Regions from separate parts of the Vreelandella lionensis genome, predicted to be linked through region 2. Evidence: predicted binding sites of a transcription regulator. Region 2 holds the regulator's gene; each other region holds the start of a gene.
What was found. The regulator sigma-54, encoded in region 2, starts transcription at its own class of promoters, with help from an activator protein. The targets are predictions, from matches to a motif close to TGGCACNNNNNTTGCTNT.

Region 1 (4,176 bases), on a different contig from region 2:
AGGCATTAATGAATCCGACATGATCCTGCGTCCGGAAGACGGCACCGGCTTCCTGGACCCCTTCACCGAAGACGCTACCCTGATCCTGCGTTGCGACATCATCGAGCCTGCTACCATGCAGGGCTATGATCGCGACCCGCGCTCTATCGCTAAGCGTGCAGAAGCTTACCTGCAGTCTACCGGTCTGGGCGACACCGCCTTCTTCGGCCCAGAGCCGGAATTCTTCATCTTTGACGAAGTGCACTGGAAGTCCGATATCCAGGGCTCTATGTACAAAATCACGTCTGATGAAGGCGCTTGGGCAACTGACAACAAAGTAGAAGGCGGCAACCTGGGTCACCGTCCGCGCGTGAAAGGCGGCTACTTCCCGGTTCCTCCGGTCGATAGCTTCCACGATATCCGTGGCGCAATGTGTAACACCCTGGAAGCGATTGGCCAGACTGTGGAAGTTCACCACCACGAAGTTGCCAACGCGGGTCAGAACGAAATCGGCGTTAAATTCAACACGCTGGTGAAGAAAGCTGACGAAGTTCAGGAAATGAAGTACGTGATCCACAACGTGGCGCACGCTTACGGCAAAACCGCTACCTTCATGCCGAAGCCGCTGGTAGGCGACAACGGTTCTGGTATGCACGTACACCAGTCGTTCTGGAAAGATGGCCAAAACCAGTTCGCCGGTGACGAGTATGCGGGCCTGTCTGAAATGGCACTGTACTACATCGGTGGTGTTATCAAGCACGCTCGTGCTCTGAACGCCTTCACCAACGCTTCTACCAACTCGTACAAGCGTCTGGTACCGGGCTTCGAAGCACCGGTCATGCTGGCCTACAGTGCCCGTAACCGTTCTGCTTCTATCCGTATTCCTTACACCGCTAGCCCGAAAGGCAAGCGTGTAGAGACTCGCTTCCCTGATCCGACTGCTAACCCCTACCTGGCGTTTTCAGCGATGCTGATGGCGGGTATCGACGGTATCAAGAACAAGATCCACCCTGGCGATGCCATGGACAAGAACCTGTACGACCTGCCGCCGGAAGAAGGCAAGTCCGTACCGACCGTTGCCAACAGCCTGGACCAAGCACTGGAAGCACTCGATGCTGACCGTGCGTTCCTGACCGAAGGCGGCGTATTTACTGATGAAATGATCGATGCTTACATCGAGCTGAAGATGGAAGAAGTGGAGCGCATTCGCATGACCACTCACCCGATCGAGTTCGACATGTACTACTCTTGCTAAGAACGGTTGCTAAACACCGTTTTAACAAGAGTGCTAACATCACCCTTGCGGTGTGATTAGCCTGAAAAACCCCGCCTCGGCGGGGTTTTTTGTTGGAGCAACATAAGGGTGAGAAAGTAATGATCAGTAGATGGCGTTTGCGTCAAAAAAGTGGTTTGTCCACAGGGGCTGCGCTGCTGCTGGGCCTGTGGGTAAGCGCTGCGCAGGCTCAAACGGTGTATCGCGTGGTGGATGCGCAGGGCAACGTGACGTTTACTGACAACCCAGAGCGTGGTGGTAAAGCGATCACGCTGGCCCCGCTGCCAAGCGTGCCTACCGCTGCTCGGCCTGCTTCTCCGTCTCCCCGCGCGAAGGGGAATCCTGGCCAACCGTTTATGCCCTATGACCGCTTTGCGATTGCTAACCCAGTGGCGGGGGCCTCGCTGCGAAATAATATGACGCCGGTTGAAGTGGCGGTTTCGCCGCCGCTACGCGACGACCACCAAATTCAACTGCTCGTGAATGGCGAGCTAAGCCAATCTGCCCTGCATAGCGATGCGTTCTGGCTGGCGGGCTTGCCAGCGGGCCAACACCAGCTGCAGGCCGAACTGTTGGATAGCCAAGGGCGTATTCAACACCGCACCGATCCGGTGACTATTTTTATTGCTGAATAGTGCAATGCACTACAATGGTGCATAGGAGTATCTGGATTTGTTCGGCAGTGCGCTATAACGGCTCGCTGTGCCCACACCGGCTGCCCATCAGCCGTGCATGCCGCCGTTTGTGCTTAATTGGCGCGCTTTTTGCAGTTCCTCTCTCAACGATCCCATCACGCTATTGTTCATCACACTATTGTTAGAGCGACGTTTCAGGACACGCCATGTATCAGCGCTTATTAGAACATCTCACCACCGCAGTGCTACTGCTCGACGGTGAACTCCGTGTCCGCTGGATGAACCCAGCGGCGGAAGCGCTGCTAGCGGTGAGCTTTAGCCGTGTGCAGGGTATTAGCCTAGATACCTTGCTAGGCGGTGGGGAAAGTATTGATGAGGTATTGGCCAAAGCGCGGGATGCCTTTCACCCCTATACCCAGCGGGAAGCACGTATCACGCCGCTCAATAGTGAGCCGCTCACGGTGGACTATACGGTAACGCCCCTCTCAGCCGATGAGCTGCTGCTGGAAGTCGAGCCGCGAGACCGCTTGATGCAGATTTCCCGCGAAGAGGCGCTCACCACCCGCCAAGAGACCATTAAGGTGCTGGCGCGGGGCTTGGCCCACGAGGTGAAAAACCCATTAGGCGGCATTCGCGGTGCGGCGCAACTGCTGGAGCGTGATTTAGACGACCCGGCGCTGCGGGAATTTACCCATATCATCGTCGAAGAAGTAGACCGCTTACGAGATTTGGTTGATTCCATGCTGGGCCCGAACCGCATCATTAAACACGAGCCGGTCAATATCCATAAAGTGCTGGAGCGAGTGCGAGCGCTGCTGATTGCCGAGCATCCCCATGTCACCGTCAACCGCGATTACGATCCCAGCCTGCCGGATCTTTCCGGTGATGAGTCGCAAATGATTCAGGCGGTATTAAACGTGGCGCGGAACGCGGTTCAGGCCATGAGTGATGCAGAGACCCCCTCACCGGAGCTGATTCTGCGCACCCGTGCCCGGCGCCAGTTCACTTTAGGCGCCGAGCGGCACCGGCTAGTGAGCGAAGTCGGCGTGATTGATAACGGCCCTGGTATTCCTGAGAGCCTGCGCGAAACCCTTTTTTACCCGATGGTGTCTGGCCGCGCGGAAGGCAGCGGCCTAGGGCTATCGATTGCTCAGTCAATTTTGCACCAACATCAAGGATTGATCGAATGCGACTCACGACCTGGACATACCGAATTTCGTTTACTGATTCCATTAGTTATTAATTGCACCGGAGAAGCGTCATGACTGAGGCGACACGTACCGATGTTGCACGGGTGGTTATTGTCGATGATGACCGCGCTATCCGTTGGGTGCTGGAGCGCGCACTGGCGCAGCCAGACCTGGAGGTCGAGTGTATTGAGCGTGCCGACACAGCGCTGGCACGGCTGCTGGAAAGCCCACCGGATGTGCTGGTGACCGATATTCGCATGCCGGGGATTGATGGGCTGGATTTAATGTCACGGGTTCGCGAAGCCCACCCGGACCTGCCGGTCATTGTCATGACCGCTCACTCCGATTTAGATAGCGCCGTGGCCTCTTATCAGGGTGGGGCGTTTGAGTACTTGCCCAAGCCGTTTGATGTGGATGAGGCGCTAGCGCTGGTACGCCGTGCGGTAGCCCACGCCCGTGAACGCCAGCGGCCGGTGAGCGTGCCGGAAGGCCTAAGCGCCGAGATCATCGGTGAAGCGCCCGCCATGCAGGAAGTCTTTCGCGCCATTGGGCGGCTCTCCCATTCGCACATTACGGTACTGATTAACGGTGAGTCGGGCACCGGTAAAGAGCGTGTCGCCCAGGCGCTGCATCAGCACAGCCCGAGGGCGGGCAAGCCGTTTATTGCTTTGAATATGGCGGCAATTCCTCGTGACTTAATAGAGTCCGAGCTGTTTGGCCATGAGAAAGGCGCGTTTACCGGGGCGGCTGCCCAGCGCCAAGGGCGCTTCGAGCAGGCCAACGGTGGCACGCTGTTTCTGGATGAAATCGGCGATATGCCCGCCGAGACGCAAACCCGTCTGCTGCGCGTGCTGGCCGACGGCGAGTTTTACCGCGTGGGCGGGCATACCCCGGTAAAAGTTGATGTGCGGATTATCGCGGCAACCCACCAGAACCTAGAGTCGTTGGTAGATGATGGGCGCTTTCGTGAAGACTTGTTCCACCGTCTGAACGTGATTCGCGTTCATCTACCGCGCCTTGCCGAGCGCCGCGAAGATATTCCCCGGCTAACCCGGCATTTTTTGGCCGAAGCGGCGAAAGAGCTTTCCACCGATATCAA
Region 2 (4,176 bases):
AATTGTCGATAGCGTAGTAGCCAAGATCCTCTAGCGCTTGTAAGGCGATAGATTTACCGGACCCTGAACGGCCGCTAATGATCACCAGTTGCATAGCGTCTCTCTTGGCTTGCATAGGAGGAAATTATCGCTGCGTGCAGTGGCCACCGCCCATAAAGCCTAGGCGGCTTGTTCGCGAATCTTGGCGGTAATAAGTGCTAAGAGTTCGCGCTGACTATCGGCTTTACGCAACTGCTGACGCGTATGGGCGTCGTTCATAATAGTAGCCACTTGGCCAAGCAGTGCTAGGTGGGTGTCATCTGCCTCTTCTGGTACCAGCAGCACAAACACAAGATCCACCGGGTCGCCATCAATGGCGTCGAAGTCTACTGGCTCAGCAAGCTTTAAAAAGCCAGCAATGGGTGCGCTACAGTGAGGACTGCGAGCGTGGGGGATGGCAACCCCGTTGCCTATCCCCGTACTGCCTAGTCGCTCGCGGCCAATGAGGCGGCTAAACACCTCTTGGCTATCTAGGCTGGGTGTATTTTGGGCGATAAAGGTGCTGAAAAACTCCAGCACCCGTTTTTTGCTGCCCCCGGGAACGTCATAAAGCACGCGCTCCGGGGGGAGGATGGTTTCCAACGTCATTGAGTTAACGCACACCAGCGCCCTGGGCGCGAGCTTGTGCTTTTTCCTTATGTTTAACGAGTTGACGATCGATTTTGTCTGCTAGCGCATCAATAGCGGCATACATGTCGTTATCAAGCGCTTCGGCGTGAAGGTCTGCACCGGCAGCGTGCAGTGTGCAGGCTGCTTGCTGGCGCTCCTTCTCAACAGATAAGGTCACTTGCACCGTGGTAATGTTGTCGTAATGGCGTTCAACGCGTTCCAGCTTTTCGTTAACGTAGTCACGCAAGGCGTCAGTCAGTTCAACGTGATGACCAGTGATGTTTACTTGCATTGACGTGCTCCTTATCCATCGGACTGTACTTCGATTGTAACCCTTTTTACGCTATTGCAAAGCCCTTGCGTTGAGTTTGTTCATACGTACCGTTTAACTAGCGTAAACGACGGCGCTCACTTGACGAGGGAATGCCCATTGACTCCCGGTATTTTGCGACAGTACGCCGTGCAACGCTAATGCCCCCCTCTTCAAGTAGAGTCACCAAGCGGCTATCGGAGAGCGGTTTTCCTGAGGGTTCATCCTGAATCAGCTTTTTGATGCGGGCACGAATGGCTGTGCTGGAGTGGCTGTCGCCGCCGTCTTGGCCGCTTACCTGGCTTGAGAAGAAGTACTTAAGCTCGAAAACGCCCCGCGGCGTGTGAATAAATTTCTGCGTGGTCACACGGGATATGGTGGATTCGTGCATCTCTACCGCTTCAGCAATATCCGCTAAAATCAGCGGTTTCATTGCTTCTTCGCCATGCTCCAGAAAGCCAATTTGGCGTGCAATAATTTCACGCCCAACTCGTAGCAGCGTGTCATTGCGACTCGATAAGCTTTTGATCAGCCAGCGGGCTTCTTGGAGGTGCTCTTTGAGGAACTGGTTGTCTTGGCTTTTGTCTGCGCGTTTGATCAAGCTGGCGTAGTCGGGCTGTATACGCAAGCGTGGTAGTGCTTCTGGATTGAGCTCTAAATGCCAGCCTTCATTGTCATGCCGAACGACTAGGTCGGGGGTGATGTAGCTGTCGTCGGTAACGCCATAGGTGCTCCCAGGGCGTGGGTCAAGGCTGCGAATTAAACGGATGACATCGTCAAGCTGCTCGTCATCAAGGCTTAAACGGCGCTTGAGAAGCCGCATATCGTCTTTGCCTAATGCTTCCAAAAACTGGCGAACCAGCCGTTTGGCGGGCATTAGCAGCGGGGTGTCCTCGGGTAGTGAGGCGAGTTGCAGCATCAGGCATTCACGCAGGTCTCGGGCAAAGACGCCGGTGGGCTCAAATTGCTGCAAGCGCAGCAGGGTATTTTCCACTTCCCGCTGGCTTAAGCTGTCATGGCCTTGGGCTTTTAATCCTTCCCGAATGTCATTAAGCGGCTGGGTGAGATAGCCGTTGGCATCCAGCGCATCAATCAGGCTTTCCGCGATGGCGTATTCTCGCGGGCTAAAGTCTGTCATGGCCAGTTGCCATAGCAGGTGGCCATGTAGGCTTTGTCCAGCGGCTTGGCGCTCGAAGTCGGGGCCTTCACTGCTGCCACCCAGGCTGCCTATGTCTTGATAGGTATCTGACCAGTCACTGTCGACGGAGAGTTCGTTGGGGATGCTCTCGGACCACTCAGCCTCTTGAGGCTCACTGACAGCCTGCTCGCCAAACTCATCTTCTTGCTCAAGCATGGGATTGGCATCTAGCGCTTGCTGAATTTCTTGACGAAGGTCCAGCGTCGATAGCTGAAGCAGGGCGATAGCCTGCTGCAGCTGAGGTGTCATGGTCAGCTGTGTGCCGATACGCAATTGGAGAGAAGCTTTCATGACCATCTGAGAACCACTCGTTAATCAGAAAGCTCCACCCTAGAGCGAGTTATGGCTTGGTGCAAGTGCAATAAGCATGCCACTAAAAGAAATGCTTCTGCAGGTCACTGTTTAAAGGCGGAAATCGGCGCCTAAATAGACATCTCGAACCTTCTGGTTGTTGAGGATTTCCTGGGCGTTTCCACTGGCAATGATGTGACCGTCGCCAACAATGTAGGCAATATCACAAATATCCAGCGTTTCACGAACGTTATGGTCGGTGATCAATACACCAATGTGGCGTTTCTTTAACGCTCGAATGATAGTTTTAATTTCCCCAACGGAAATCGGGTCAACCCCGGCAAAAGGTTCATCCAGCAGGATAAAGGCCGGTTCGGTGGCCAAAGAGCGGGCGATTTCAACACGGCGGCGTTCGCCCCCAGAAAGACTCATGCCTAAGTTGTCGCGTATATGAGTGATGTGAAAATCTTCAAGTAGTAACTCAAGTTGTGCTTCCCGGGCGCTTCGATCAAGCTCTTTGCGTGTCTCTAAAATGGCCATAATGTTGTCGGCCACGGAGAGCTTGCGGAAGATGGAAGCTTCCTGGGGTAGGTAACCAATCCCTGCCATGGCGCGTTCATGCATAGGAGCATGAGTGAGGTCAAGGTCGTCAATGCCTACTTTGCCCGCATCCGATTTGACCAACCCCACAATCATATAAAACGAGGTGGTTTTACCTGCACCATTAGGGCCAAGTAGCCCAACCACGCTACCTTGAGTGATTTCCAGATTAATATCTTTAACCACACGGCGGCGCTTATAGCTCTTCGCTAAATGATGGGCGTAGAGCGTTTTTACTGGTGTGGGTTCTGGGGATGTTGATGCTGCCACGTGGCCACTTCCTATTGTTCGGGCTGAAGGGTCATACGAATACGCTGATTTTCACTGCCGCTAACGTCAGAGCGTGCTTGTACTACTTCTTGATCGATAAAGTACTCTAAACGTCCACCTTGGAAGTGATCTCCTTGCTGGGTCAGCTCAGCTTGGTCAATCAGCTCAACCCGGCGTTCGGAAACGTGATAAATAATCCGACGCGCCCAGCCTTCTATAGGGGTTTCTTGGTCTTCAATTTGGTTACGCAAGTAAGCACGCTCGCCCGTAGCGATGGCGCGAGACAACTCGCCAGCATCGTTACGCTGAATTTCGACACGCTCGCCGCGTAGCTGCATATTGCCTTGGCGAATGTCAACGTTACCGGTGTACACGGCTGTCCCTGCTCGTTGGTCAAGGTCTAACCGGTCGGCCTCCACATGAATAGGCGCTTGGTTTTGTGCCGCTACAGGCAGTGCAATCGTGACAAGCGGCACGGCTAGGGCAAAAAGTGCAGTGCGGATTAGAGCATTCATCGCGACTCCTAAGGGGAACGGGTGGCCGGCGGATGAACGCCGCGCACGTTGTTGGTTAAACGGACTTGGCTGTCATCCAGCCATACATCCATTCGAGAGGCTTCCATACGCTGAGGGGGCTGCTGCAACACTACGTGGGTGTCGCTCCAGGCATGCCGGGTGGTCCCGTCGTAGTTTAATAGTTCGGTATCAAGCTGCCACCCCTCTTCAGGCGCTAGTAGCCGCGCGGAGCCTGCCAATGTTAATGCTTGGGTTTCGGTATTGAGGGTGCCAGTGTTCGCCGTGGCGAGCCACTCACGTTGTTCGCTATCAAACAGCGTGGCACGGGGTGACAGCACGTCAGT
Region 3 (4,176 bases), on a different contig from region 2:
GGCTTCCGCGTTCATAAACGTGATATTGCCGCTGGCGTCGCAGGTAATAACGCCGTCGCCAATGGAAGCCAGCGTGGTACGGGCGAGGTCGCGCTCACGGTTCAGTTGCTCTTGAAGCTGTTTGCGCTCGGTAATATCGCGCACCATTCCCGAACACTCTGAGACTGAACCAGCGGCTCCTTCGCTTACCTGAATTTCTAGGTAGCGCACCTGCTGATCATCCGTACGCAGTTTGATTTCATGCAGCGCCCCAGGCGCAAGCGGTTTATTAGGCAGTAGCGTGCTGACAGGCTGGCCAATCAACTGCTCCGCATTAACACCAAAGAGGGCTTCCGCTCCTGGGTTTAGGCCGGTCAGCGTTCCGTCGGCTTGCCAGGTAATCACACCGTCGCGAAGATTGCGTAACATCACTCGGGTGTGGCCTACCGCGCGTTCAAGCGCCGCAGATACGCGGTTGTAGCTTGCTGCAATTTCCCCGACCTCGGTAAATGGGTCGGCATCAATGCGTTGGCGCATATCTCCCTGTTTTTCGTGCTGGCGCATATGCTCCAGAAGCTGATGAAGCTCATTTTGAGCCCCGTGTTCTGCTAGGTTAAGCCCCATTTTTTCCGCATCTTTGGAGACGCGAAGGGGTAAAAAACGCCTCGTGATACGAAATAGCAGCCAAGCAGTCCCAAAACTCCATAGGCCGCACACCACCACGCCCAGTAGTTGCACCGTAAATTGATCAAACCGGCTAAGCGAGGTACCTAATTTATTTAGATCTGCCAGCCAGGGTAGGGCCAGGGTGCCCCATAGGCCTGTCACTAAGTGTGCGGGGATGGCTCCCACCGCATCATCAATGCGCCGTTTTAATAGCCATTCGCTTGCCAGCACCATGAGTACTCCGCTAACGCCTCCCATTAAAAAGGCGGCTGGTAAGGAAAGCGCATGAGCGCCAGCGGTGACGGCGACCAAACCTGCAATTGCGCCGTTAATGGCGTACATCACATCCGCATAGCGGCGCACCCGCCAACCAACCAGCATGGCGGATAAGATGCCGCCTACGGCGCCCAACATGGTATTCGCGATAATGCCAGGCACCGAGCTATTCAATGCCAGCGTGCTACCACCATTAAAGCCGAACCAGCCCAGTACCATAAAAAGGGCACCCAGCATGGCAAGCGGTAAATTTCCAGCAGGAAACGCAGTAGGGGGCTTGTCTACTTGAAAGCGCCCCTCACGAGGGCCTATCACCAGCACAGCGGCTAACGCGACCCAGCCGCCTACGCTATGCACCACGGTGGCCCCGGCAAAATCAATAAACCCCAGCGCCGCTAGCCAGCCTGGCGTTCCGCCCAGCAGGCCGCCCCATGCCCAGTGGCCAAATACCGGGTAAATCAGTAGTGCAATCCAGAAGGCCGTCCATAAATAGCCAAGGAACGGCATCCGCTCGGCGACTGCGCCAGCCACGATGGTAGCTGCCGTTGCGCAAAACATGGCTTGAAAAATAAATACAGTGACAAGCCAGGTGTCGGTCGACTCCAGTTCCCATCCAAACAGTGAGCTACCCATCCAGCCTGATTGGGAAGTTCCAAACATCACCCCAAAACCGACCAGCCAAAAGACACTGACGGCAATGGCAAAATCCGCTAGATTTTTCATAGCGACGTTAATGGCACTTTTTGTTCGTGTGGTGCCCGCTTCCAGGCAAAGAAAACCAGCCTGCATGACGAAAACCAGCGCAGCTGCCCACAGTACCCAAAGCATATCGATGAGTGTTGTATCAAAGCTGTCGGTCATTGGCGTGATCCTTGTGCTGATCTGGTGCAAGGTGAACACTGACATGGTGCATTGTTAGGAAAGATGTCTTCTATTAATGCCGCGCTGTGGCTTCTGTCGCGGAAGGTTTCTGGGGTGTTAAACGCAGTGTTAACTGAGATTAAGCAAATGTTATGCCGTGCTTAGCAAAGTCATCCTTAATTAAGCTTTTTGCGTCATAAAAGACTAAAAAAATGTCTAAAAATAGTGTTTATAACTGTGCAAAAGCTGTTTGATTGGTGATATTTTTCAATATGTTACTTGTGTGATTAACAGCATATGGTTGGGCAAACAATAGAGCGAGAGGAGTGCATCATAATGGCGCGTCAAACGGTGGTTTTAGGAGCAGGCATGGTGGGTGTCAGTATTGCTTGGCAGCTGCAAAAGCGTGGCTATCAAGTAACGCTGGTGGATCGCCGCCAGCCTGGACGCGAAACCTCGTTTGGAAACGCGGGCATTATCCAGCGTGAAGCAGTTAGGCCTTATCCGTTTCCCCGTGATATGAAAACGATATTGAGTGTGCTTCCAAACCGTCGGGTCGATATCCGTTACCGGCCTGCCGGTATGGTCAATGCGGCCTCGCCACTGCTGAGTTACTGGCACCACTCTTCGTCACGGCTCTACAAAAAAATCGTGCCTGAGTACGCCTCGTTAATTCAGCTCTGTTTGGACGCCCACGCGCCGATGATTGAGGCCGCTGGTGCTGAGCATCTAGTGCGTAAGGAAGGGTGGCTTGAAATCTATCGCACGCCGGAAAAGCTCGCTAAGCGAGTTAAAGAGGCTGAAGAAGCCCGCGAGCTTTACGGCGTACAGTTCACCGTTCTTGATCGAGAAGCGCTGAATGAGAAGGAGCCGCAGCTAGGCAATAAAATCATCGGTGCTATTCACTGGCTAGACCCCTGGACAGTCGCTGACCCGGGTGGCTTGGTGGCTGCCTATGCGGCGTCTTTTGAAGCGATGGGCGGACAACTGGTACAAGCGGACATCACTGGTGTCACTCAGCAAAATGATCACTGGAAAGTGACGACCAGTGCGGAGTCGTTTGAGGCTGATCAAGTTGTCATGGCCCTTGGCCCCTGGGCTGGCCAATGGATGAAGCCGCTGGGTTACCACTTCCCCACGTTTGTGAAACGTGGCTACCACATGCACTACGCGACACAGCCAATGGCCAAATTAAACTACTGGTTGATGGACGCCGAGATCGGTTATTTGCTGGCACCGATGAATGCAGGTGTGCGGCTGACGACGGGGGCAGAGCTAGACCGCCTTGAATCTCCCGCGGATGAAGAGCAGCTGGGCGCTGCCGAAAAAGTGGCGCGGACAATTTTCCCGCTAGGTGAGCGAAAAGATAGCGCGGCGTGGAAAGGCGCACGGCCTTGCTTGCCAGATATGAAGCCAGTCATTGGCCCAGCGCCGCGCCATGCGGGTCTATGGTTAGCCTTCGGGCATGGCCATCAGGGCTTTACCCTAGGTCCCGCTACTGGCCAGCTGTTGGTTGATATGATGGAAGAAAAGCCAACAGCAATCGACATGACCCCCTTTCGAGCAGATCGATTTTAAACGGAGCGCCTCACCCTGTTACATAATGGAAAGTGACAAATGTGGCTTAGTCAGGTTGGGTTTGCTACGCTGAATAAGTCACTCAATAGATTGAGGTGCAGTATGGATGTAGCTGCGAGCAATGCAGTTAGTACAGCGCTATATATGAATCAAGCGCAAACCGCTGAACAGGCGCAAATGCAAATGTTCCGACAAGCTCTTGATATGCAGGCTGAGCAAATCACCGAGGTGCTGGCTTCTTCAGATGCTGGTGCTCAGCCAAATTTGTCGCAAGAAGGCAGTGTGGGTACTCAGGTAAACACTTACGCCTAATTCTTGTGGTAAAAGCACTCAAACGCCGACCCTGTCGGCGTTTTTTTATATCTACAGAAAAAGCTCTCTGCACGTGGTGGTATGCCGTTGAAGGCGAGTTGCGTTACCATAGGCACACACAACGCCGAAGGTTTGGCGCTACGTTTTAAGTCATCACGTTGTACCATCTTAGAGAACTCCATGTCTGACGCCCAATTAGCGCGCGAAGCTGAGCTACGCCGTACCTTTGCGATTATTTCGCACCCTGATGCCGGTAAAACCACTATTACAGAAAAGATGCTGCTGTTCGGGAATGCGATTCAGCTAGCGGGTTCTGTGAAAAGTAAACGCAATGATCGTCATGCTACGTCTGACTGGATGAAGATGGAGCAAGAGCGCGGCATCTCGGTGACCACGTCGGTGATGCAGTTCCCCTATGGTGGGCGTATCGTCAACCTACTGGATACGCCGGGGCATGAAGACTTCTCTGAAGACACCTACCGCACGCTGACGGCGGTGGACTCA

Region 1: the regulator sigma-54 is predicted to act here: its motif matches at 2,006-2,023, upstream of glnL (nitrogen regulation protein NR(II)).
Region 3: the regulator sigma-54 is predicted to act here: its motif matches at 1,923-1,940, upstream of amt (ammonium transporter).

The regions. Positions count from the first base shown of each region.
Region 1 is NZ_JBITWC010000008.1:4,245-8,420, reverse strand. Features, by position in the region: gene glnA (glutamate--ammonia ligase) at 1-1,234, shown strand, start outside; gene ACIGG6_RS06345 (DUF4124 domain-containing protein) at 1,354-1,887, shown strand; gene glnL (nitrogen regulation protein NR(II)) at 2,094-3,152, shown strand; gene ntrC (nitrogen regulation protein NR(I)) at 3,149-4,176, shown strand, end outside.
Region 2 is NZ_JBITWC010000022.1:59,233-63,408, reverse strand. Features, by position in the region: gene rapZ (RNase adapter RapZ) at 1-94, opposite strand, end outside; gene ptsN (PTS IIA-like nitrogen regulatory protein PtsN) at 160-627, opposite strand; gene hpf (ribosome hibernation-promoting factor, HPF/YfiA family) at 632-940, opposite strand; gene ACIGG6_RS13975 (RNA polymerase factor sigma-54) at 1,038-2,453, opposite strand; gene lptB (LPS export ABC transporter ATP-binding protein) at 2,559-3,317, opposite strand; gene lptA (lipopolysaccharide transport periplasmic protein LptA) at 3,329-3,832, opposite strand; gene lptC (LPS export ABC transporter periplasmic protein LptC) at 3,841-4,176, opposite strand, start outside.
Region 3 is NZ_JBITWC010000002.1:85,248-89,423, reverse strand. Features, by position in the region: gene amt (ammonium transporter) at 1-1,782, opposite strand, end outside; gene ACIGG6_RS01405 (NAD(P)/FAD-dependent oxidoreductase) at 2,119-3,360, shown strand; gene ACIGG6_RS01400 (putative motility protein) at 3,505-3,672, shown strand; gene ACIGG6_RS01395 (peptide chain release factor 3) at 3,853-4,176, shown strand, end outside.